Regions from separate parts of the Rhodococcus daqingensis genome, predicted to be linked through region 3. Evidence: riboswitches for the same ligand, from Rfam matches in the RefSeq annotation. Region 3 holds a riboswitch; each other region holds the start of a gene.

The links. A riboswitch is a leader RNA that binds a small molecule or an ion and turns the genes downstream of it on or off. The one in region 3 is predicted to bind S-adenosylmethionine.
Region 1: linked by a shared signal. The riboswitch ahead of ACFQS9_RS07240 (bifunctional o-acetylhomoserine/o-acetylserine sulfhydrylase) and the one ahead of ACFQS9_RS12145 (ABC transporter substrate-binding protein) in region 3 are both predicted to bind S-adenosylmethionine.
Region 2: linked by a shared signal. The riboswitch ahead of ACFQS9_RS25860 (aminotransferase class V-fold PLP-dependent enzyme) and the one ahead of ACFQS9_RS12145 (ABC transporter substrate-binding protein) in region 3 are both predicted to bind S-adenosylmethionine.

What each region holds. Positions count from the first base shown of each region.
Region 1 is NZ_JBHTCS010000009.1:571,795-578,879, forward strand. Features, by position in the region: gene hutI (imidazolonepropionase) at 25-1,200, shown strand; gene hutG (formimidoylglutamase) at 1,197-2,150, shown strand; gene hutH (histidine ammonia-lyase) at 2,192-3,733, opposite strand; gene ACFQS9_RS07235 (amino acid permease) at 3,817-5,208, opposite strand; SAM riboswitch class IV at 5,390-5,507, shown strand; gene ACFQS9_RS07240 (bifunctional o-acetylhomoserine/o-acetylserine sulfhydrylase) at 5,644-6,957, shown strand; gene metX (homoserine O-acetyltransferase MetX) at 6,954-7,085, shown strand, end outside.
Region 2 is NZ_JBHTCS010000030.1:309,439-316,523, reverse strand. Features, by position in the region: gene ACFQS9_RS25870 (winged helix-turn-helix domain-containing protein) at 1-44, shown strand, start outside; gene ACFQS9_RS25865 (hypothetical protein) at 105-740, opposite strand; gene ACFQS9_RS25860 (aminotransferase class V-fold PLP-dependent enzyme) at 889-2,160, opposite strand; SAM riboswitch class IV at 2,205-2,320, opposite strand; gene ACFQS9_RS25855 (hypothetical protein) at 2,474-2,749, opposite strand; gene ACFQS9_RS25850 (Glu/Leu/Phe/Val dehydrogenase family protein) at 3,276-4,349, shown strand; gene ACFQS9_RS25845 (oxidoreductase) at 4,456-5,484, shown strand; gene ACFQS9_RS25840 (LysE family translocator) at 5,559-6,176, shown strand; gene ACFQS9_RS25835 (hypothetical protein) at 6,363-6,548, shown strand; gene ACFQS9_RS25830 (ATP-binding protein) at 6,655-7,085, opposite strand, start outside.
Region 3 is NZ_JBHTCS010000013.1:143,684-150,768, forward strand. Features, by position in the region: gene ACFQS9_RS12115 (MarC family protein) at 1-563, shown strand, start outside; gene ACFQS9_RS12120 (hypothetical protein) at 568-882, shown strand; gene ACFQS9_RS12125 (NAD(P)-dependent malic enzyme) at 1,217-2,407, shown strand; gene ACFQS9_RS12130 (ABC transporter permease) at 2,492-3,175, opposite strand; gene ACFQS9_RS12135 (ABC transporter permease) at 3,172-3,864, opposite strand; gene ACFQS9_RS12140 (ABC transporter ATP-binding protein) at 3,864-5,009, opposite strand; gene ACFQS9_RS12145 (ABC transporter substrate-binding protein) at 5,020-5,976, opposite strand; SAM riboswitch class I at 6,016-6,106, opposite strand; gene ACFQS9_RS12150 (glycine betaine ABC transporter substrate-binding protein) at 6,170-6,775, shown strand; gene ACFQS9_RS12155 (alpha/beta hydrolase) at 6,772-7,085, opposite strand, start outside.

The DNA of each region.
Region 1 (7,085 bases), on a different contig from region 3:
TGTGGGAGGCCTGAGACCGTGAGCATCAGCCCCTGGGTGGTCATCGACAACATCGGCACACTGGTCACCAACGACCCGGAGACCGGCGAGGGCAGGCTCGGGCTCATCCGGGACGCCGCAGTGGTGCTGGGCGACGGCATCGTGCAGTGGGTGGGCGCGCGTGCCCACATCCCGGAGGGCGGCGCGGACGCCACCGTGGACCTCGACGGCCGGGTGGCGATGCCCGGATTCGTGGACAGCCACGCGCACCTCGTCTTCGGCGGCGAGCGGGCCGAGGAGTTCGCGGCCAGGATGGCCGGCACCGCGTACGCCGCGGGCGGCATCCGTACCACCGTCGCCGCGACCCGCGGCGCGACGGACGCCGAGCTGAGTGCGAACACCGCACGCCTGGTCGCCGAGTCCCTGCGCGCGGGCACCACCACCATCGAATGCAAGTCCGGCTACGGGCAGTCGGTCGTCGACGAGCTGCGCAGCCTGGAGGTCGCGGCGGCGTTCACGCCCGAGACGACGCTGCTGGCCGCGCACCTGACCCCGCCCGAGTTCGCCGGGGACAGCGACGCGTACGTGCGGATGGTGTGCGAGGAGATGGTCCCGGCGTGCGCACCGAACGCCCGGTGGGTCGATGTGTTCTGCGAGAAGGGCGCGTTCGACGAGGATCAGTCGCGGACCGTGCTCGAGGCGGGCATCGCCGCCGGCCTGATGGCGCGGGTCCACGGCAACCAACTCGGCCACGGGCCCGGGATCCGGCTCGCCGTCGACCTGCGCGCCGCCTCCGTCGATCACGTCAACTTCGCGACCGCCGAGGACGTCGAGGCACTGGCCGGTGGCCAGACGGTCGCGACGCTGCTGCCGTGCGCCGACTTCTCCACGCGCAACAGGTATCCCGATGCGAGGGCCCTGCTCGATGCAGGAGTCACCGTCGCGATCGCTGCGGACTGCAACCCCGGCACGAGCTACACCACCAGCGTGCCGCTGTGCATCGCCCTGGCGGTACGCGAGATGCACATGAGCCCGGACGAGGCCGTGTGGGCCGCGACGGCCGGCGGCGCGGCTGCCCTGCGGCGCAACGACATCGGGCACATTCGCGTCGGGGCCCGGGCCGACCTGATCGCACTGGACGCGCCGTCGCACCTGCACCTGGCGTACCGGCCGGGCGTGCCACTGGTCCATGAGGTCTGGAAGGACGGGTACCGACAATGACGAGAGTCGATCTCATTCCCGGCACCTGGTCCGGGCGCGACGACGGCCCCGGGCCCGAGCACCTGCGCTGGCACTCGGCGGTGTCTGCGTTCGAGCCCGACATCGCACCCGGTGCAACGGTTCTGGTCGGCTTCCGCAGCGACGAGGGAGTACGACGGAACAAGGGGCGGCCGGGCGCCGCGCGAGGCCCGACCGCGCTGCGCCATGCGCTGGCGTCGATGGCGCTCGCCGATCCGATCCGGTTGTTCGACGCAGGCGATGTGGCGGTGGCGGTCGGCCACCTGGAGTCCGGTCAGCGGCGACTCGGCGAGGTGGTGGCCGGGTTGCTCGACGCCGGCCATTTCGTCACCGTGCTCGGGGGCGGGCACGAGGTGGCCTACGGCAGCTATCTCGGGCTGTCGGGTTCGACCGCGATCGCTTCCGGGGCGCGCCTCGGGGTACTGAACCTGGACGCGCACTTCGACCTTCGTAACGACGCCGTGCCGAATTCCGGAACGCCGTTTCTGCAGATGGCCGAAGCCGAGGCGGCGGCGGGTCGCTCGCTGAACTATGCGGTGCTGGGCATTGCGCAGCCGAGCAACACCCCGGCACTGTTCGCGCGGGCCGCGTCGCTGGGCGTGCGGCACCTCCTCGACGACGAGTGCAGCGCGGCGAATCTGCCCGCGGTGGAGTCGTTCGTCGACGAGTTCCTCCGAACGGTGGACCTGGTGCACCTGACCATCGACCTCGACGTCCTGCCCGGGTCGATCGCGCCCGGCGTCAGCGCCCCCGCGGCGTTCGGCGTGCCGGTCGAGGTGGTGCAGCGGGTGTGTGACCTCGTCGCGCGCAGCGGCAGGCTCGCGCTGCTGGACGTCGCCGAGCTCAACCCCAGGCTCGACCCGGACAACCGCACGTCAAGGACCGCGGCCAGGCTGATCCATCGTGTCGTCACCTCACGGGCGCCGAGCTGACCCCAGAGCGGCAGGCCGTGGTGGCTGGGCTGACGGTCCCGTCAGCGCAGTTCCCCGATCACGGATTCGGCGCTCCGGAGCAGCGCACCCGAGGCCGCCAGCTCGACGACGGCCCCGATCTCGGGTGCGAGGAACCGATCCGACCCCGGACCCCCGACGCGGCGCCGGATCGCGTCTCGAACCGCACCGGTCGCGGGCGACGGCCGCAGCGGTGCCCGCAGGTCGAGGCCCCGTGCCGCGGTGAGCGCCTCGATCGCGAGCACCCGCGTCATTCCGTCGATCGACCGTCGCAGCTTGCGCGCGGCCGACCATCCCATCGCCACGTGATCCTCCTGCATGGCGGAGGAGGGAATCGAGTCCACGCTGGCGGGCGACGCCAGGCGCTTGAGCTCCGAGACGATCGCCGCCTGGGTGTACTGGGCGATCATGTGTCCGCTGTCGACCCCGGGGTCGTAGGCCAGGAACGGGGGCAGCCCGTGGCTGCGCGCGGCGTCGAGGAAGCGATCGGTTCGGCGTTCGCTCATGCCGGCCACATCCGCGACGACGATCGAGAGGAAGTCGAGCACGTACGCCACCGGCGCCCCGTGAAAGTTGCCGTTCGACTCGATCCGGCCGTCGAGGGTCACGACCGGGTTGTCGATCGCGCTCGCTAGCTCACACGCCGCGACCCATTCGGCATGGGCGAGGGTGTCCCTGGCCGCGCCCGCGACCTGAGGAGCACACCGCAGCGAGTAGGCGTCCTGGACCAACGGGCAATCGGGGGTGGCATGGCTGGCGACGATCTCCGATCCCGCCAGCAGCCGGACCATGTTCGCCGCCGCCGTGGCCTGACCGCGATGCGGGCGCAATGCCTGGAGATCGGGGGCGAACACGCGGTCCGTGCCGAGCAGACCCTCGACACTCATCGCCGCGGTGATATCGGCCAGCGGCAGCAACCGGTGCAGGTCGTCGCAGGCGAGCAGCAGCATGCCGAGCATCCCATCAGTGCCGTTGATGAGCGCGAGGCCCTCCTTCTCCTCCAGGACCACCGGCACGATCCCGGCCGCGGCCAGCGCGTCAGCGGCGGGCACCAGCGTCCCCGCGGCATCTCGGACCAGGCCCTCCCCGGTCACCGCGAGCGCCACGTGCGCGAGCGGCGCGAGATCGCCCGAGCAGCCGAGGCTGCCGAACTCGGGGACCACGGGCGTGATCCCCGCCGACACGAGCGCGGCGTAGGCGCCCGCGACCGCGGGCCGCACCCCGGTGCGACCGGTCGCCAGCGTGGACAGGCGCAGCAGCATCATCGCGCGCACCACCTCCCGCTCGACCTCCGGACCGCACCCCGCGGCGTGCGAACGGATCAGGCTGCGCTGCAACTGGGCGCGCAACTCCGGCGGGATGTGCCGGGTGGCGAGCGCACCGAAACCGGTGGACACGCCGTACACCGGACCGGCGTCCCGCGCGAGCGCCTCGACGTGCGCCCGCGTCGACGCCATGACGGACACCGCCTCGTCCGCCAGGAGCACCGGGGCGCCGGATCGGGCGACGCGCAGCACCTGGTCGGGCGTCAGGGGGCCGACGCCGACCACAACCGGTTCGGGAATGTCCACCGCGGCCTCCTCCGTAGGGAAGCGAGCTGATGGTCACATCCTCCCGCTACATCGGGCGCGGCGCGGGGGAATCGCCGTCAGGACGGCTGACGCACGAGCTCCGGCTCCGATTCCGGCTGCGGACGGACGAAACGTAGGTAGGTGAGGGTGAGCAGGATCAGCCACACGGCCCCGACCACCAACGCCACCCTGGTGTCGGCGGAGAACGCGAGCACGACGATCACGAAGACCAGGAAGGCGATCGCCAGCATCTGCCCGTACGGCCAGAACGGCACCGGGAACTTCAGCGCCGACGTCTGGTCCGCGCTCATCTGCCGTCGCGACCGGTAGTGCGACAGCAGGATCATCAGCCAGACGAAGATCGTGGCGAAGGTGGCGATCGAGGCGATCACGAGGAACACCTTCTCCGGGATCAGGTAGTTCAGGAGGACCCCGACCAGCAGGGTGGCGGTCATGATCACGACGGTCATCCAGGGCACCCCGTTGCGGGAGACCTGCTTCATCACCGCGGGCGCCTGGCCGCGCTGGGCCATCCCGTACATCATCCGGCCGGCGCCGAAGATGTCGCTGTTGATCGCCGACAGCGCCGCCGTGATCACCACGATGTTCAGCACGGTCGCGGCCGGGCCGATACCGAGCCCCTGGAAGATCTGCACGAAGGGGCTGCCGTCGGTGCCGATGCTCTGCCACGGGTTGATCGCCATGATCACGGCGAGGGTGAGCACGTAGAAGAGCATGATCCGGATCGGCACCGTGTTGACCGCGCGCGGGATGGTCCGCTCCGGATCCTGCGCCTCGCCCGCGGTGACGCCGATGATCTCGGTCCCGCCGAAGGCGAAGACCACAATCGCGAAGCAGCCGACGAACCCACCGAAGCCGGTCGCGAAGAACCCGCCCTCGGTCCACAGTTGGCTGATGCCGGTGCCGGTGTCGTGCACCCCGAACCCGAAGATCAGGATCGCGACGCCCGCCGCGATCATCGCCACGATGGCGGCGACCTTGACCAGGGTGAACCAGAATTCGAGCTCGCCGAACACCTTGACGCTGAGCAGGTTGATCGCGCCGATGAAGAAGACGATCGCCAGCACCCAGATCCAGCGCGGCACGTCCGGGAACCAGAAACCCATGTAGACGCCGAAGGCGGTCACGTCCGCCAGGCAGACGACGATCATCTCGAAGGCGTACGTCCACCCGGTCATGAACCCGGCCAGCGGGCCGAGGTGCTTGCTCGCGTACTCGCCGAACGACCCGGACACCGGATTGCTCACGGCCATCTCGCCGAGCGCCCGCAGCACCAGATACACCGCGACGCCACCGATCAGGTAGGCCAGCAGCACCGACGGGCCGGCCTGCTCGATCGCCGCGGCCGAACCGTAGAACAGGCCCGTTCCGATGGCAGAGCCCAGCGCGATGAACCGGATGTGCCGGGAGGTGAGACCTCGGGTCAGCGCCGTGGTGGCGGCTTTCACTATCGGTCTCCCTGCGCGGTGCTCGAACTCGGGCGAATGCCCGGACCTGACGATTCGCCCAGCAGTTTAGCGTTGTAATGCAGGTCACCCGCGGTCGCCGGGCTCGGCCGTACGGCCTCCAGGGGCGAATCGCCGCCCCCTAGCTGTCGACCGCGCGACCCGAGCCGCTAATATCGAGTGCGGTCATGAGTGCCAGCATCAAGCCCCGGCTAGCTGGTCGGCAACCCTCCATCCGCGGTGGGGTGCCCCGGGTGATGACCGGGTTGTCCGAGAAACAGTTCGGATGGCAAGCGCGGGTCCGTCGGGACGGACCCACAAACCGGGCCACGACCCACCGGAGGTTCACCATGTGTTGTTGTCGCAGATAGGACCCATTCTTGCCCCCTGGCGCCCGAACTGCGCCGCTCTCCCCCAAATTCTTGGAGTAGACAACACATGAGCGAGAACACCCCCGCGACCGTCGACCCGACCGCCGCCTGGAGCTTCGAGACCAAGCAGATCCACGCCGGGCAGACGTCCGACGCGACCACCAACGCCCGCGCGTTGCCGATCTACCAGACCACCTCCTATACGTTCAACAACACCGATCACGCGGCCGCACTGTTCGGGCTGGCCGAGCCGGGCAACATCTACACCCGGATCATGAACCCGACCCAGGACGCCGTCGAGCAGCGGATCGCCGCGCTCGAGGGTGGCGTCGCGGCCCTCCTGCTCGCCTCGGGTCAGGCGGCGGAGACGTTCGCGATCCTGAACCTGGCGGAGGCGGGCGACCACGTCGTCTCGAGCCCGCGCCTGTACGGCGGCACCTACAACCTCTTCCACTACACGCTGCCCAAGTTCGGCATCACGGTCAGTTTCGTGGAGGACCCCGACGACCTCGAGCAGTGGCGCGCGGCCATCCAGCCGAACACCAAGGCCTTCTTCGGCGAGACGATCTCCAACCCGAAGAACGACGTCTTCGACATCCCCGGCGTCTCGGCCGTCGCGCACGAGCACGGCATCCCGCTGATCGTCGACAACACGGTCGCCACTCCGTACCTGATCCGTCCGCTCGAGCACGGCGCCGACATCGTGGTCCACTCGGCGACCAAGTACCTCGGCGGGCACGGCACGGCGATCGCGGGCGTCATCGTCGACGGCGGCACCTTCGACTGGACCCAGGGTCGACACCAGAACTTCACCACCCCCGACCCCAGCTACCACGGTGCGGTGTTCGCCGATCTCGGCGCGCCCGCCTACGCCCTCAAGGCCCGTGTGCAGCTGCTCCGCGACGTGGGCGCCGCGGTGTCGCCCTTCAACGCGTTCCTCATCAGCCAGGGCCTCGAGACGCTGAGTCTGCGCATCGAGCGGCACGTCGAGAACGCCCAGCGGGTCGCCGAGTTCCTGCAGGCGCGACCCGAGGTCGTGTCGGTCGCATACGCAGGCCTGCCCTCCTCGCCCTGGTACGAGCGCGGACAGCAGCTCGCACCGAAGGGCGCGGGCGCGATCGTGGCGTTCGAGCTCGCCGGCGGGGTCGATGCGGGCAAGCGGTTCGTGAACGCCCTGACCCTGCACAGCCACGTCGCCAACATCGGCGACGTGCGTTCGCTCGTCATCCATCCCGCCTCGACCACCCACTCGCAGCTGACCCCCGACGAGCAGCTCGCGTCGGGCGTCACCCCGGGCCTGGTCCGGCTCGCGGTCGGGATCGAGGGCATCGACGACATCCTGGCCGATCTAGAGGCCGGCCTCGCGGCGGCGGCGTCTTGACAGTCCGTTCCGAGTCAGACGCCCGTTCGGCGCGGCCTCCGCAGGGACTCACACCGTCCCTCGCGGGGTTCCCGCCGCCGAACGGGCGCCTGACGAGCATCGGCATCGGCCCCCTCGAGCTCGAGAGC
Region 2 (7,085 bases), on a different contig from region 3:
CCGATTCCCGGGTCCGCATCATCACCGAGACCGCGGCGGCTTGACCGGCCGGTGACGGGGTGCCGTCGGCCTGGCCGGCCGCGGCACCCCGGCACCGAGCTTCCTCAGGACGCGAGAATGGTTCTGCCGGAGGTCAATCCGAACTGACCCAGCACTTCGCCGAGCGTGGCGGACGGGCGGGTGAGGCCGCGGCCGTGCAGCAACGGCAGCACGTCGTCCACCACCCGGTCGAGCACGCGGGGCAGGACGAGCGGCAGCAGGGTCACCCCGTCGGCGACCCCCGCGGCGCCGATGTCGGCGATGAGCCCGGCCAGCCCCGGCGCCGTACCCACATAGGAGATCGAATCGGGCACCCGGGCACCCCGGAGCCCACCATCGAGCAGGGCCAGTTCCCTTCGCGCGGAACGCGAATCGTCACCGAGGAGCACCTCGACGTCGAGCAGCACGGTGACCGAGTCCGGGTCCCGGCCGTCGGCCGCGACCTCCGCCCGGATCCGGTCGCGCTGCTGCTGGGCCCCACGGAGGTCGTGGGCGCGGATGCGGACCACGGCGCCGGGAACCGCGGCCAGGTCGAGCTGCGCAGCGGGGTCCGCCGGCGCGGTCAGGTCCACCCAGTAGTCGGTGAGCCCGAGCGGAATCCGGAAGTCGGTGTGCGCAGCGGACGCCGGATGGTGACCGGCGCCGGACAATTCGACCGCGACGTGCAGCGGCCGGGTACGGAAAGACGAATCGATGGACATGGGTCTCCTCGAGGGATGCGTACGAGCTGATGAGCTGAGGGCGAGCTCAGCTCAGACACGTGCCCGACGCGGTACGGCAGAGATCCACATGCCGACGGCACCACCGGGCGTCAGTCGCCAGGGTCGTCACGGGTGCCATGGCGCGAGTTTACCCGGCAAGGCCCGGCGCCGGGCGGCGACCGTCCACCAGTTCGCGCAGCGCCACGACCAACCGGTCCACGTCGGCCGCGTGACTGCCCAGGCCCAGGCTCGCCCGGACGGCGCCGTCGGGTCGGCCGAGCCGGGCCAGCAGCGGGTGCGCGCAGAAGCGGCCGTCACGCACCCCGATGCCGTGCCGGTCCGAGAGGTAGCTCGCCACCTCGCGTGGCGCGTAGCCGTCGACAGTAAAGGTGACGATGCCGACCGAATCCGGTGAGTCGGACCAGATCCGGAGCAACTCGACGCCGTCGATCCCGCGCAGCCCGTCGACGAGCCGAGCGCACAGGACTCGCTCGTGGCGCTCCGACGCGTCGGCGTCGAGCCCGGCCAGGGCCGAGCAGGCCGCCGCCAACGCCGCGACGCCGAGCACGTTGGGAGTGCCTGCCTCGTGCCGCTGCGGGGCGGGCGCCCACTCGACACACCCCGACGAGACGTCGCGGGTGGCGCCGCCGCCGACCAGGTACGGCTCGGCGGCGTCCAGCCAGTCCCGCCTGCCGATGAGCGCGCCCGCCCCGAACGGCGCGTACAGCTTGTGACCGGAGAAGGCCAGGTAGTCGACGCCGAGCGCGGCGATGTCCACCCGCCGGTGCGGCAGCAACTGGGCCCCGTCGACCAGGATCCGCGCCCCGCAGGCGTGTGCGACCTCGGCCAGCCGCGCGATCGGCAGCACCTCACCGGTGACATTGGAGGCGCCGGTGACGGCGAGCAGCGCCGCAGGCTTGCTGCACAGTTCGGCGACGATCCGCTCCACCGTCTCGGCGACGGTGTCTGCGGACCGGACGATCCGCGCGCCGTTCTTCTTCCAGGGCAACAGATTTGCGTGGTGCTCGATGTCGAGGACGACGGTGTCGCCGGGCACGCAGCCGGCGAGCAGGTTGAGCGCATCGGTGGTGTTGCGGGTGAACACCACCACGTCGTCCGCGCGGGCCCCGACGAACCCGGCGACCACGTCGCGGGCCCCCTCGTAGCTGGCGGTGGACACCTGCGAGGCGTACCCGGCGCCCCGGTGCACGCTGGCGTAGTACGGCAGCAGCTCCTGTACCCGCTCGGTGACCTGCGCCAGCGCCGGCGCGCTCGCCGCGTAGTCGAAGTTCGCATAGGTGCAGGTCCCGCCGCCTGCCAGCGGGACGGTCAGGTCGGCACCCGAGACCGCGGCGAACGGCCGGTCGGCAGAGCAGCCGATGGCGGGGCGAACAGCAGCGGCGGTGAGAACAGCAGTCATCAGACATCCCTCGGTCAGGACCCGTGTGCTTGTGGAAGACAACGAGCCCGCGCTTGCCGGGTCCGGTGTTGGACCGCAGCCAGGTCGTCACCCGGGGCACCCCACCGCGGTGGAGGGTTGCCGGCCAGCAAGCCGGGGCTATCTGCTGGCACTCATGACCTACGGCGAGGATGGCAGTTCGGTCCGGACGTTGTCAACCGCGTGAACCGGCTCGCGGTTGCGCGAGCCGGTTCACATCGTCCGATCCAACCCTTTCTTCCACTCGAAAATCCTTGGCCCGGAAAGTGTCTGACAATCGGCTCGGCGGCAAGCACTAGCAGGCGGCGAGGAGCATCACCGGCGCGTAGGGCTCCACCCGGACGCACGGCACTCCCAGCGCGCGCACGTGCTGCACCGCCGCCGCGTCGGCGGCCGAGCAGATCCCGTCGAGCACGTCCTCGGTGGCGATCGCGCCGAGCAGGTCGTCGCCGAGCGCCCGCGTGGACTCCAGTCCGTGCCTCACGAGCCACCGCTCCGTCTCGACGAAGGCCGCCGGGGTTCCGATGAACAGCACCCGCCTCGGCGCGGCCGCGACTGCCGTCATCGTCATCGCTGTTCCTCTCCCACAACGGAAGTCACGGATTCCGGCTCTGCGAACATCGCGGCGATGTGGAACTTGATCTGCTCGGTACTCATGACCCCGCCACGTGTAGCGGGTCGCGGATTGGGTGCGTCTGCCACTGCTGTACTCATTCGTGCGCTTCCTCTGCGGTTTGGGATTCGGGGCCGTTTCACTTCCCGGCATGAATCAACTATGGCCCTGGTCCGGGGTTGCGTCTGTCCACCAACTGCCCCTTCTGGCGGATGAACCGGCCGTCCCCCGATCGGAGGACACGCCGGGAACCTGCGCCCGCGCGCGAGCCACCGGAATGCGCGTGGCGTGACCCACATCGATGACGAACTGAGCACAGCATCACACCCGACGCCCCTCGGTTCGCATCATCTGATCAGAATGCTGCGCTATTGACTTCACTATTGACTGCCTTGCCATCGATACGGACTGTAGTTGCGACACACAGCACACCTCGGCACCCCTCATCGCGCCACACAGCCCAGCTATCGGAAGGACGTCAACGATGACCACCCTGGAAGCCCGACCCGTCACCCGCACCCCGCGCAGCGGCTTCGACCACGAACACGTGGTCCTCGAGTCCGGACACCGCTCGGGCCTGCCGATCACCGTCGCCGTGCACTCCACCAAGCTGGGACCGGCGCTCGGCGGCTGCCGGGTGTGGCAGTACCCCGACTGGCAGTCCGGCATGCAGGACGCGCTCCGGTTGTCCGCCGCGATGACCCTCAAGTGCGCGGTCGCGGGCCTGGACACCGGCGGCGGCAAGTCCGTCATCGCCCTGACGCCGGGCGAGGTCCTCGACGGGGACCGGCGCCGCGCGGCCATGCTCGACCTGGCCGACATCGTCGACGGGCTCGGCGGCAGCTACCGGACCGCGGAGGACGTCGGCACCAGCGCGGCCGACATGCAGATCGTCCGCGAACGGACCGCGCACGTCTTCGGCCTGCCCACCGCCACCGGCGGGATCGGCGAGCCGGCCGAGCCCACCGCCGTCGGTGTCTACTCCGCCCTGCGCGCGACCGTCGCCCGCGCGTTCCCGGGCTCGGGCCTCGCGGGCCTGCGGATCACGATCAGCGGACTCGGGCAGGTCGGTTCCCGGCTCGCGCGCACGCTCGCCGCCGAGGGCGCCGTCCTCACCGTCAGCGACATCGACGGCGGCAAGCGGGCGCTGGCCGAGGAGATCGGCGCCCACTGGGTCCGTCCCGAGGACGCCGCCGCCGTGCCTGCGGACGTCTTCGTCCCGGCCGGTGTCGGCGGCGTGCTCACGGACGAGGTGATCGACGGCCTCGACTGCCGCGCGGTCGTCGGTCCGGCGAACAACCAGCTCGCGCACCACGACGGCGCGGATCGCCTGGCCGACAAGGGGATCCTGTGGGCGCCCGACTTCGTCGCCAATGCTGGCGGCGCCCTGTTCGCGATCCTGGCCGACGGCGAGAACCGGGGTTACGACGAGGTCCTGACCCGGGTCAATCTCATCGGCAGCACCCTGAGCGACCTCTTCGATCGCGCCGAGCGTGCGGGCATCACCCCACTGGCCGCGGCACACGCGGCCGCGGACGAACGCCTCGGCCGGGGCTGAGACACGGGGCGCCCGGTCCGAGAGACACGCATCCCCGGGCGCTCCCCCGTGGTCGGCCGTAGGGTTCAGGGCACAGAGAACCGCGCCCGCAACGTCTGGAGAAGCCATGCCCGCATCGCAACCCGCGCCCCGACGACCAGCCCCCGACGCGGTCATCGAAGCGGGGCGCGAGGCCCGGCCGCCGCTCGCGGCACCACGGTTCCGTGTCGCAGACCTCCCCGACCAGCGGGGCCGCACCATCATGGTCACCGGGGCCAACAACGGCCTGGGCCTGCGCGCCGTCACCGCGCTCGCCGGCGCCGGCGCACGCGTGGTGCTGGCCTGTCGCGATCTCGAGCGCGGCGCGCGTGCGCTGGAGTCCGTGCGGGCCGCGAGCGACGGGGCCGGGTCGGGTGCCGAGCACGTACTGGTCCGTCTCGACCTGGCGGACCTGTCCTCGGTGCGGGCGGCGGCGGCCGAGACCGCGGCCGCGGTGGAGTCGGTCGACGTGCTCATCAACAACGCCGGCGTCATGGCAGTCCCGAAGGGCACGACGGCCGACGGGTTCGAGACCCAGTTCGGCACGAACCACCTCGGCCATTTCGCGCTGACCGATGCGATGCTGCCGCTGCTCCTGCGGGCCGGCGCGCCGCGGGTGGTCACCCTGGCGAGCATCGCGCATCTCGGCGGGACCATCGACCTCGAGGACCCGAACTTCGAGCGGCGCCCGTACGAGCGCATGGCCGCATATCAACAGTCCAAGCTGGCGAACCTGATCTTCAGCGCCGAACTCGCCCGGCGGGCCGCGGCCGCGGGCAGCCCGCTCGTGTCGATCGGCGCGCATCCGGGCGTGGCCGCGACCAACCTCTTCGACACGATGCTGCCGCCGATACCCGGGCTGGCGTCGCTCACCCGATTCGGCATGCGGATCATCGTCAACAGCGAGGCCGACGGCGCCCTGAGTCAGCTCTACGGCGCGACCATGCCCGACGTCGACAACGGCGACTACCTCGGCCCGGACCGTCTGCGCAGCATGCGCGGGCCCGTGACCCGGTGCGGACGCAGCCACAACGCCCGCGACCCCCGGCTGGCGCGGCGACTGTGGGAGCTCTCCGTCGAGATGACCGGCGCCGACTACGCGGCGCTGCGCGCCTGACGCGGCCCACCGAACTGGGACACCGCGCCGGAGTTCGATTTGATCCAGATCCTGATCTGCGATTTCCTGTGGCCATGACCGCCGCCACCCTGCTCAGCTTCGCGGGCGTCTGCCTGCTGCTCGCGCTCATGCCGGGTCCCGACTCGTTCCTGGTGCTCCGCTACAGCATCGGCGGCACCCGCCCGGGCGTCGCGGCGGCCGTCGGGGTGTCCATCGGCAGCCTGTTCTGGGCGGTGGTGGTGGCCCTGGGCGTCGCGGCGCTGCTCGAGCAGTCCGCGTCCGCCTACCGGGTCGTCAAGATCGCGGGCGGGCTCTACCTGCTTTACCTCGGGGTCCGCGCCCTGCTCCGGCGGCGGGCGGCGGGACCCGCGTCGACGGGACCGGTCGCGGCCTCGACCGGATCCGCGTTCGGGGCCGGGGTGCTCTCGTGCGCCCTGAACCCGAAGATGGGCCTGTTCTACCTCGCCGTCGTCCCGCAGTTCCTCGACCAGGTGACCTTCGGCTCGGCGATGACCCTGGGCGCGGTCGAGGCGGTGGTGGCGCTGGTGGTGATGGGTGCGTTCGCGGTCGCCGCGTCGCGCCTGGTCGCACTGCTGCGCAGGCCCAAGGTGACCGAGCGACTGGAGACCGTCAGCGCCGGAATCCTCGCCGCGCTCGGCGTCGGCACCCTCGCCTCGGCGGGCGGTTCCTGACCGAGGCGGGTGGGAGATTTCATCACGCTGGCCGGGGGCGAGGCCGAGATCGGCGGTCGCGGCCGCCCGTCGGTCGGAAATCAACACCCAGGGTGTCCTTCGCTCCCCCCTGGGTGGCTGGTGACGGCAGCCACCCGGGCGGACTCTGGACGATGCCCTCGGCAAACCCAGAACAAAGGATTGGAAATGAACACCAAGACAACGCCCGCAACGGCGACAACCGTCACGCCCGGTCGGCGAGGTGTGCTGGTCGCACGATCAGCGATCGTCGCGACCACCGTCACGATCGCCGCGATCGGTCCCGGATTGGGACTCGCACAGGCCCTGATGGGCAGGAACCACAACGAGGTCCTGGCCACCTCACGCCGGTGAGATCGCTGTCGTGTGTCTCCCGAGTCCAGCCGGATTCGGGAGTCGCACTGGACGATTCCCTACTGGCGCGGGCGATGGCGCACGATCGTCGGCGCGCGCGTCGTCATTACGACCGCCGGGAAGGGGCCATCGGGGCGAGGCCGAGATCGGCGAGCTCGGCCGCGCCGCGGGCGGCATGGTCGCCGCCGGCGAGCACCCGGGTCCGCGCCGACTGGTAGCCGCAACCGGCGGCATCAAAGACATCGACCGTGGCGAGCAGCCGCTCCCGGTCCCCGGCGAGCAGCGCTTCGGCCCGCTCCACGATGGCACCGGCGATGGGGTTCCCGGCCACGATGGTCCGGGCCTCGGCCAGGCGGTCCCCCGCATCGGAGCTCCCGGCGAGCACGGTGGCTTCGGCGCGCAGCGCCACGTACCAATGCAGCCAGACCCACGTGACCCATCGCCACACCTCGCCGGGCTCCGGCGCCATCCGTACCAGCGCCCCGCCCGCATCTCCGTTGTGCAGCAACAGCATCGAGTCGTAGACCGCCCGGTAGC
Region 3 (7,085 bases):
TCATGGATCCGCCCGGCGCGATCCCCGTCTTCCTGTCCCTGGTCGGCCGCAAGAGCCGGGAGGCACGCAACAGGGCAGCGTGGCAGGCGCCCGCGGTTTCGCTCGCGGTCATCACGGTGTTCGCGATCGGCGGCCAGGCGATCCTCAACTATCTGCACATCGGGATCCCGGCGCTGCAGGGTGCGGGCGGCCTGCTGTTGCTGTTGATCGCCTTGGAGTTGCTGACGGGCCGTGATGCCAATCAGCCGAGGGGCGCGGAGGACGTCAACGTCGCGCTGGTGCCGCTCGGGACACCGTTGATGGCGGGGCCGGGCGCGATCGCGGCGGTGATCGTCTTCGTGAACCAGGCCGAGGGGCATTCGGGTGCCCCGCTGGCGGTGGGGTTGGCGATTCTGACGATTCACCTCATCCTGTTCGTGGTGCTGCGGTTCTCCACGGTGCTGATCCGGCTGCTGGGCGTGAGCGGCATCTCGCTCCTCGCCCGGATCGCCGGACTCCTGCTGGCCGCGATCGCGGTGCAGCTCATTGCGGACTCGGTCCGCGGATTCATCGCAGGTGGGTAGGGACGTGTCGGTCGACGAGTACGAGGACCACGCCGAGCGCAGCGGGGGGGTCGAGCGCGGCCTGCGGGCGCTGAGCGGGGCCGTCGCGGCGGGTGTCGTGGTGCTGGCGGTGGTCGTCATCGGGACGTCGTATCTGGGCGGCGAGCGAGGGTTCCCCGGGCCCGGTGCGGTCTCGGTGGGCGCGCACGTGGTCGCGGCCGTCGTGGTGTTGCTGGCGCAACGAGCCGCCGATCATCGTCGGGGTGTCACGGCCGCCTTCGGCTCCGTGGGCGTGTTCTTGATCACAGGGGTGCTGCTGTGGACCCAGTGGTGGGCCTAGCTCACAGAAAAGCTACTCACCGGTGAGATTTGCGTGTGGTGAGGCGGCGGTGGCACACTTGTTGCACTTCGCGCCGGTGCTACCCCCCGGTAACGGAGCGAGAGTCGGATTCACCAGCGGCAGATTTCGCGCCCGGGCTCACCCCGCCTGGCGCCTTCGCGCTTCCGAAGTGAGTGCAGCGGCCCGTAGACCAATCGGGATTTCATCGTGCACCCTCGGTTAGCCTCACCCCCATCTCGACCAAAAACCTGCGGCTGCGTCGAATTTCACCTCGGCGCTGCTACTTCCCAGTAACCCGCCCCCGAGTGGGAGCGGCATGAGTAGGAGTGCAATCGTGTCTCTTGTGTCTGAAGCAACCACACCGCAAAAGGTTGAGCTGACCGACGAAGAGATCTTCGCGGGCCACATTGGCGGCAAGCTCTCAGTCGAGACGACCGCCCCGCTCGATTCCCAGCGTGCGCTGTCCATCGCGTACACGCCCGGCGTGGCTCAGGTCAGCCGCGCGATCGCGGCGGACGAGACGCTCGCCGACCGGTACACGTGGACCAGCCGCCTCGTGGTCGTCGTCAGCGACGGCACCGCGGTGCTCGGCCTGGGCGACATCGGACCGCGTGCGTCGCTGCCGGTGATGGAGGGCAAGTCCGCGCTGTTCAAGAACTTCGCGGGCCTGAACTCGATCCCGCTCGTGCTCGACACCAAGGATCCCGACGAAATCGTCGAGACGCTGATCCGCCTGCGCCCGAGCTTCGGTGCCGTCAACCTCGAGGACATCTCGGCCCCGCGTTGCTTCGAGATCGAGAAGCGGGTCATCGAGGCACTCGACTGCCCGGTCATGCACGACGACCAGCACGGCACGGCCATCGTGGCGCTGGCCGCGCTCAAGGGCGCGGTGAAGGTCCAGGACCGCGACATCACCGCGCTGCGCGTCGTGATCTCCGGTGCCGGTGCGGCCGGTGTCGCCTGCGCGAACATCCTGCTGGCGGCCGGCATCGCCGACGTCACCGTCCTCGACTCCAAGGGCATCGTGTCGAAGGACCGCGGTGACCTCAACGAGATCAAGGCCGACCTCGCCGCCCGCACCAACCCGGCGGGACGCACCGGCGGCATCATCGAGGCGCTCGACGGCGCCGACGTGTTCCTCGGCGTGTCCGCGGGCACCGTGCCCGAGGAGATCATCGCGACGATGGCCCCGGAGGCGATCATCTTCGCGATGTCCAACCCGGACCCGGAGATCCACCCCGACATCGCGCGCAAGCACGCCGCGATCGTCGCGACCGGCCGCAGCGACTTCCCGAACCAGATCAACAACGTGCTCGCCTTCCCCGGCGTGTTCAAGGGTGCGCTCGACGCGGGCGCCCGGCGCATCACCGAGGGCATGAAGCTCGCCGCGGCCGAGGCGATCCTGTCCGTCGTCGCCGACGAGCTGGCCGTCGACAAGATCGTGCCGAGCCCGCTCGACCCGAGGGTCGCCCCCGCGGTGGCCGAGGCCGTCGCGGCCGCGGCCAAGGCCGAGGGCGTCGCCTAAGCACGCTCGTTCGTCCCGCTGGAGGAGGGCACCGCCGCTCGGATCACCCGGGCGACGGTGCCCTTCCGCCGTTCTCGGGGGCGGTCAGTCGAGCGCGGGGGTGCGGCGCAGCCGGCCGGTGCCAGGCACCGAGGCCCACACCGCGAGGGCGAGGACACCGTCGATGATCAGGGCGAGCACCGCGACGAGGATCGCGCCCACCAGGACCCGGGCGTAGTCGCCGAGCGCCAGGCCGTCGAACATGTACCGCCCCAGCCCGCCCAGGTTCACGTACGCGGCGACGGTGGCGGTGGCGATGACCTGCAGCGTCGCGTTGCGCAGCCCGCCGACGATCAGCGGCAGCGCATTCGGGACCTCCACCCGGAAGAGCACCTGCGCCCGTGTCATCCCCATCGACCGCGCCGCATCGACCACGACGGGGTCCACGTTCGCGACGCCGGCATAGGTGCCGGCCAGGATCGGCGGGATGCCGAGCAGCACCAGCGCGATGATCGGCGGCACCAGGCCGAGCCCGAGGAGCAGCACCAGGAAGGTCAGCACCCCGAGGGTGGGCAGCGAGCGGAGCGAGTTGACGAGCCCCACCAGGAGGGCGTCGCCACGGCGGAAGTGGCCGATGAGCAGACCGAGGGGAATCGCGATGACCGCGGAGATGGCCACCGCGAGCAGGCTGTACCAGAGGTGCTCGGCGATGCGGGCGCCGATCCCGGTGGGGCCGGACCAGTTCGAGGGGTCGGCGATGTAGTCGAAGGCGGCGCCGAAGAGGTTCATGCGGGTCCCTCGGTAGCTCGAAGGACCGCGGCCGGTTCCTCTGCCTTGCGGCTGCGGGCGGTCCTGGTCCAGGGCGTCAGCAGACGGCCCGCGATGTAGAGCAGGCCGTCGATCACCAACGCCAGGAACACGATCGCGATGATCCCGGCCAGGATCTGGTCGGGGTAGTCGCGCTGGTAGCCCTTGGTGAACAGCTCACCCAGTCCGCCGATGCCGATCAGTGAGCCCACCGACACCAGCGAGATGTTGGTGACGGCGACGACCCGGATGCTGGAGATCAGAACCGGGACGGCCAGCGGCAATTCGACGGTCAGCGCTCGGCGCACCGGTGTGAAACCCATCGCGGTGGCCGAGTCGATCACCGATTCGGGTACCGAGTCGAGGGCCTCGGGGACGGCCCGTACCAGCAGCGCCGTCGAGTAGATCGACAGTGCGATCACCACGTTCAGCTCGTCGAGGATGTTCAGGCCGAGCAGGGGTGGGATGGTGACGAACAGTGCCAGCGAGGGGATGGTGAAGGCCAGGGAGGCCAGCGTCATCGTGGTCTTGCGTAGCCACGGTACGTTCCGGATGGCGACACCGACGGGCACCGCGATCAGCAGCCCGATCAGCAGCGGTAGGAGTGCCAGGTAGAGGTGTGTCTTCGCGAGGTCGACAACCTGCGAGAAGTTGTCGATCAACCAGCGCATCAGCCGGCCGTCTCGCCGTTGAAGAAGTGCCGGTTGCGCGCGCGGTCCTCGGCCTGCCGCTGATCCGCGAGCCTGCGGATCACCTCGGATCCGTACACCCCGCCCACCACCGAGCCGGACTCGTCCACCACGACACCGATCCCGGAGGGCGACGAGATCGCGGCGTCCAGCGCCTGTCTCAGGTCGCCGCCCCTGGCGAACAGCGAACCGCCCGCGGAGGTGCTGTCGGCAAGGGTGTTGCCGGCACGGATGCCCTCGACACCGGTGACGTCGATCCAGCTGCGCGGCGCCCCGTCGTCGGTGACCACGAGCACCCACTCGCCCTGGTCGAGTCGCAGGGACGCGAGCTCGGTTTCGACGGCGGTGCGGATCTCGTGCAGCGGGACCTCGTCGGCGGGCCGGAACGACAATCCGCGGTACCCGCGATCGCGTCCCACGAACGAGGCGACGAAATCCGTTGCGGGTGAGGCGAGCACGGTCTGCGGATCGGCGTACTGCTGGAGCCTGCCGTGCGGGCCGAACACCGCGACGCGGTCGCCGAGGCGCACGGCCTCGTCGATGTCGTGGGTGACGAACACGATGGTCTTGCGCAGCTGCGCCTGCAGGCGCTGCATCTCCGCCTGCAGGTCCTCGCGGACCACCGGGTCGACGGCGCTGAACGGCTCGTCCATCAGCAGGATCGGGGGATCGGCCGCCAGCGCCCTGGCCACGCCGACCCGCTGCTGCTGGCCGCCGGAGAGCTGGGACGGGTAGCGGGTGGCCAGCGCGGGGTCGAGTCCGACGCGTTCGAGGACCTCGAGGGCGGCCTTGCGGGCCGCGCGCCGCGAATCGCCCCGCAGCACAGGCACGGTGGCGACGTTGTCGACGACGGTCCGGTGCGGAAGCAGTCCCGCGCTCTGGATCACGTAGCCGATGCCGAGGCGCAGCTTGACCGCGTCGGTGCGGGTCACGTCCTGGCCGTTCACGATCACCTTGCCGGAGGTCGGCGTGATCATCCGGTTGATCATCCGCATCGACGTGGTCTTGCCGCAGCCGGACGGCCCGACGAACACGGTGAAGGACTCGGGCTCGATGACCAGATCGAGGTTGTCGACCGCGGTGGTGCCGTCCGGGTAGCGCTTGGTGACCGACTCGAAGGAGATCACGGCCGGCCGCCTACGACACCGGCTTGTCGAGGCCCTGCGCCGACACCCACGCCGTGGCGGCGGCGTCCGGCTCCGTCTTCGAGTCACCGGACACCGACGTGTTCAGGGCGACGAGCTCGTCGGTGGTCAGCTTGGCCGACACCGCGTTCAGGACCGCAGTCAGCTTCTCGGACTGCTTGTTCGCCCGCAGAACCGGGACCACGTTCTGCGCCGGGAAGTTGTTCTTCGGGTCCTCGAGGACCACGAAGTCGTTCTTGGCGATGGCGGGCGAGGTGGTGAAGATGTTCGCGGCGGTGACCTGGCCGGAGGACAGGGCGGCCACCGTGGCGGGTCCGCCGCCGTCGGCGATCGGCACGAAGTTCTGCGGGCTGATCACGAGGCCGTAGTCGGCCTCGAGTCCGGGCAGCCCCACCGGGCGCTCCTGGAACTCGGCGGGCGCGCCGAACTTCACCTCGGCGGAGTGGGGTGCCAGGTCCGCGATCGAGGTCAGCTGCCACCGGTCGGCGGTCTCGCGGGTGACGACCACCGCGTCCTTGTCCTCGGCGGGTGCGGGCGTGGTGATCGCGAGGTCGGGGCCGAGGGCCTCGGGCAGGGCGGCGTCCACCTCGGCGGCGCTGGTCGCGGTCGTCTCCTTGTCGAGGTACTGCAGCAGGTTGCCGGTGTAGTCCGGGATCACGTCGATGGATCCGTCCTTGACCGCGGGGATGTAGGTCTCCCGGCTGCCGATGTTCAGCTTGGTCTGCACGTCGAAGCCGTTGGCGCGCAGGGCCTCGGCGTAGATGTTCGCCACGGTCTCGGACTCGGGGAAGTTCGCCGACCCGACGATGATCGTGTTCGGGTCCGAGCTGGTGCCACCGCCGCTGCTGAGCGGGTCGGAGTTCCCGCCGCAGGCGGAGAGCGCGGCGACGGCCGCGATCGTCGCGGCGACGACGATCGGGCGGGGGCGTGGAGCCCGCGGAATGCCCATCCAGTGGGGAGCGCGGATAGCTGAGAACCTCATGGCGTCCTTCCATCGGTTCCGGCGTTAGCACCCGTCCCCTTCGGACTGGTTGCTGCGGCGTCGACAAGCCGGATCTCTCGGCCGCTCGAGATGGTGCTGGCCACCGAGTGTAACGATAGGGAGGACATTCGCTGGGTGAAGAGAGGGAGCGTGGCGCGCCATGACGGCTCGGTGGAGGACTGCCGCGGTGACCGCGATGGCCGTGGCGGCGGTGTGCGCGCTCGCCGGATGCACGGTGGACAACTCCGGGCTCGACGAGGCGCAGGCACCGGCAGCGATCACCGTCGGGTCCGGCGAGTCCGCGGAATCGCAAGTCGTCGCGGAGATCTACGCGGAGATCCTGCGCGGCACCGGTTCCCCGGTCGACGTGGCCGCCCCGACGACGCGCGCGGAGTACGTGGAGGAACTCGGCGCCGCGGATGTCACGGTGGTGCCGGACTTCACGGGGCCGCTGCTGCACCACTTTCAGCCGGACTCGGAACTCACCGACCCCGATGAGGTGTTCGACGAGCTGAACAGGTCTCTGCCGGAGGGTCTCTCGGTGTCCGACTACAGCGATGCCGAGCTCGAGGCCGAGGGTTCGGCACCCGCACAGAACGTGGTGCCGTTGATCCGCAATGGGGTGCTGACCGAGGATCAGATCAAGGCGCTCAACGTCGTTGCGGGCGAGCTCACCTCGGCCGACCTGGCGTCGATGGCGGCGCGGGTCCGGCAGGGCGAGTCGGATCCGGAGCGGGCTGCCGACGAATGGCTCGGCGCCCGCTAGACCCTTGCGCTCTCGAGCGCCGCACGGAGGAAGCCGCCGAGTTCGCGGACGGCGTCGTTCGCCTCCCGCAGGATCGACGCCTGCAGGTGCGCGACGTGCCACAGCCGCGGGTGCTCGGTGAGCTGGACGGTGACGCCGGCCGTGCGCAGCTTGTCCACCAGCTCCAGCACCTGGGGGTACAGCACCTCGGAGGTGCCGACGTGCACGATGGTCGGCGGCAGCCCTGTCATGTCGCCGCGCAGCGGCGCATACCCCGGATCGGTGGGGTCGCCGCCGCCGAGGTAGGCGTCGGCTGCGATGAACGACCACG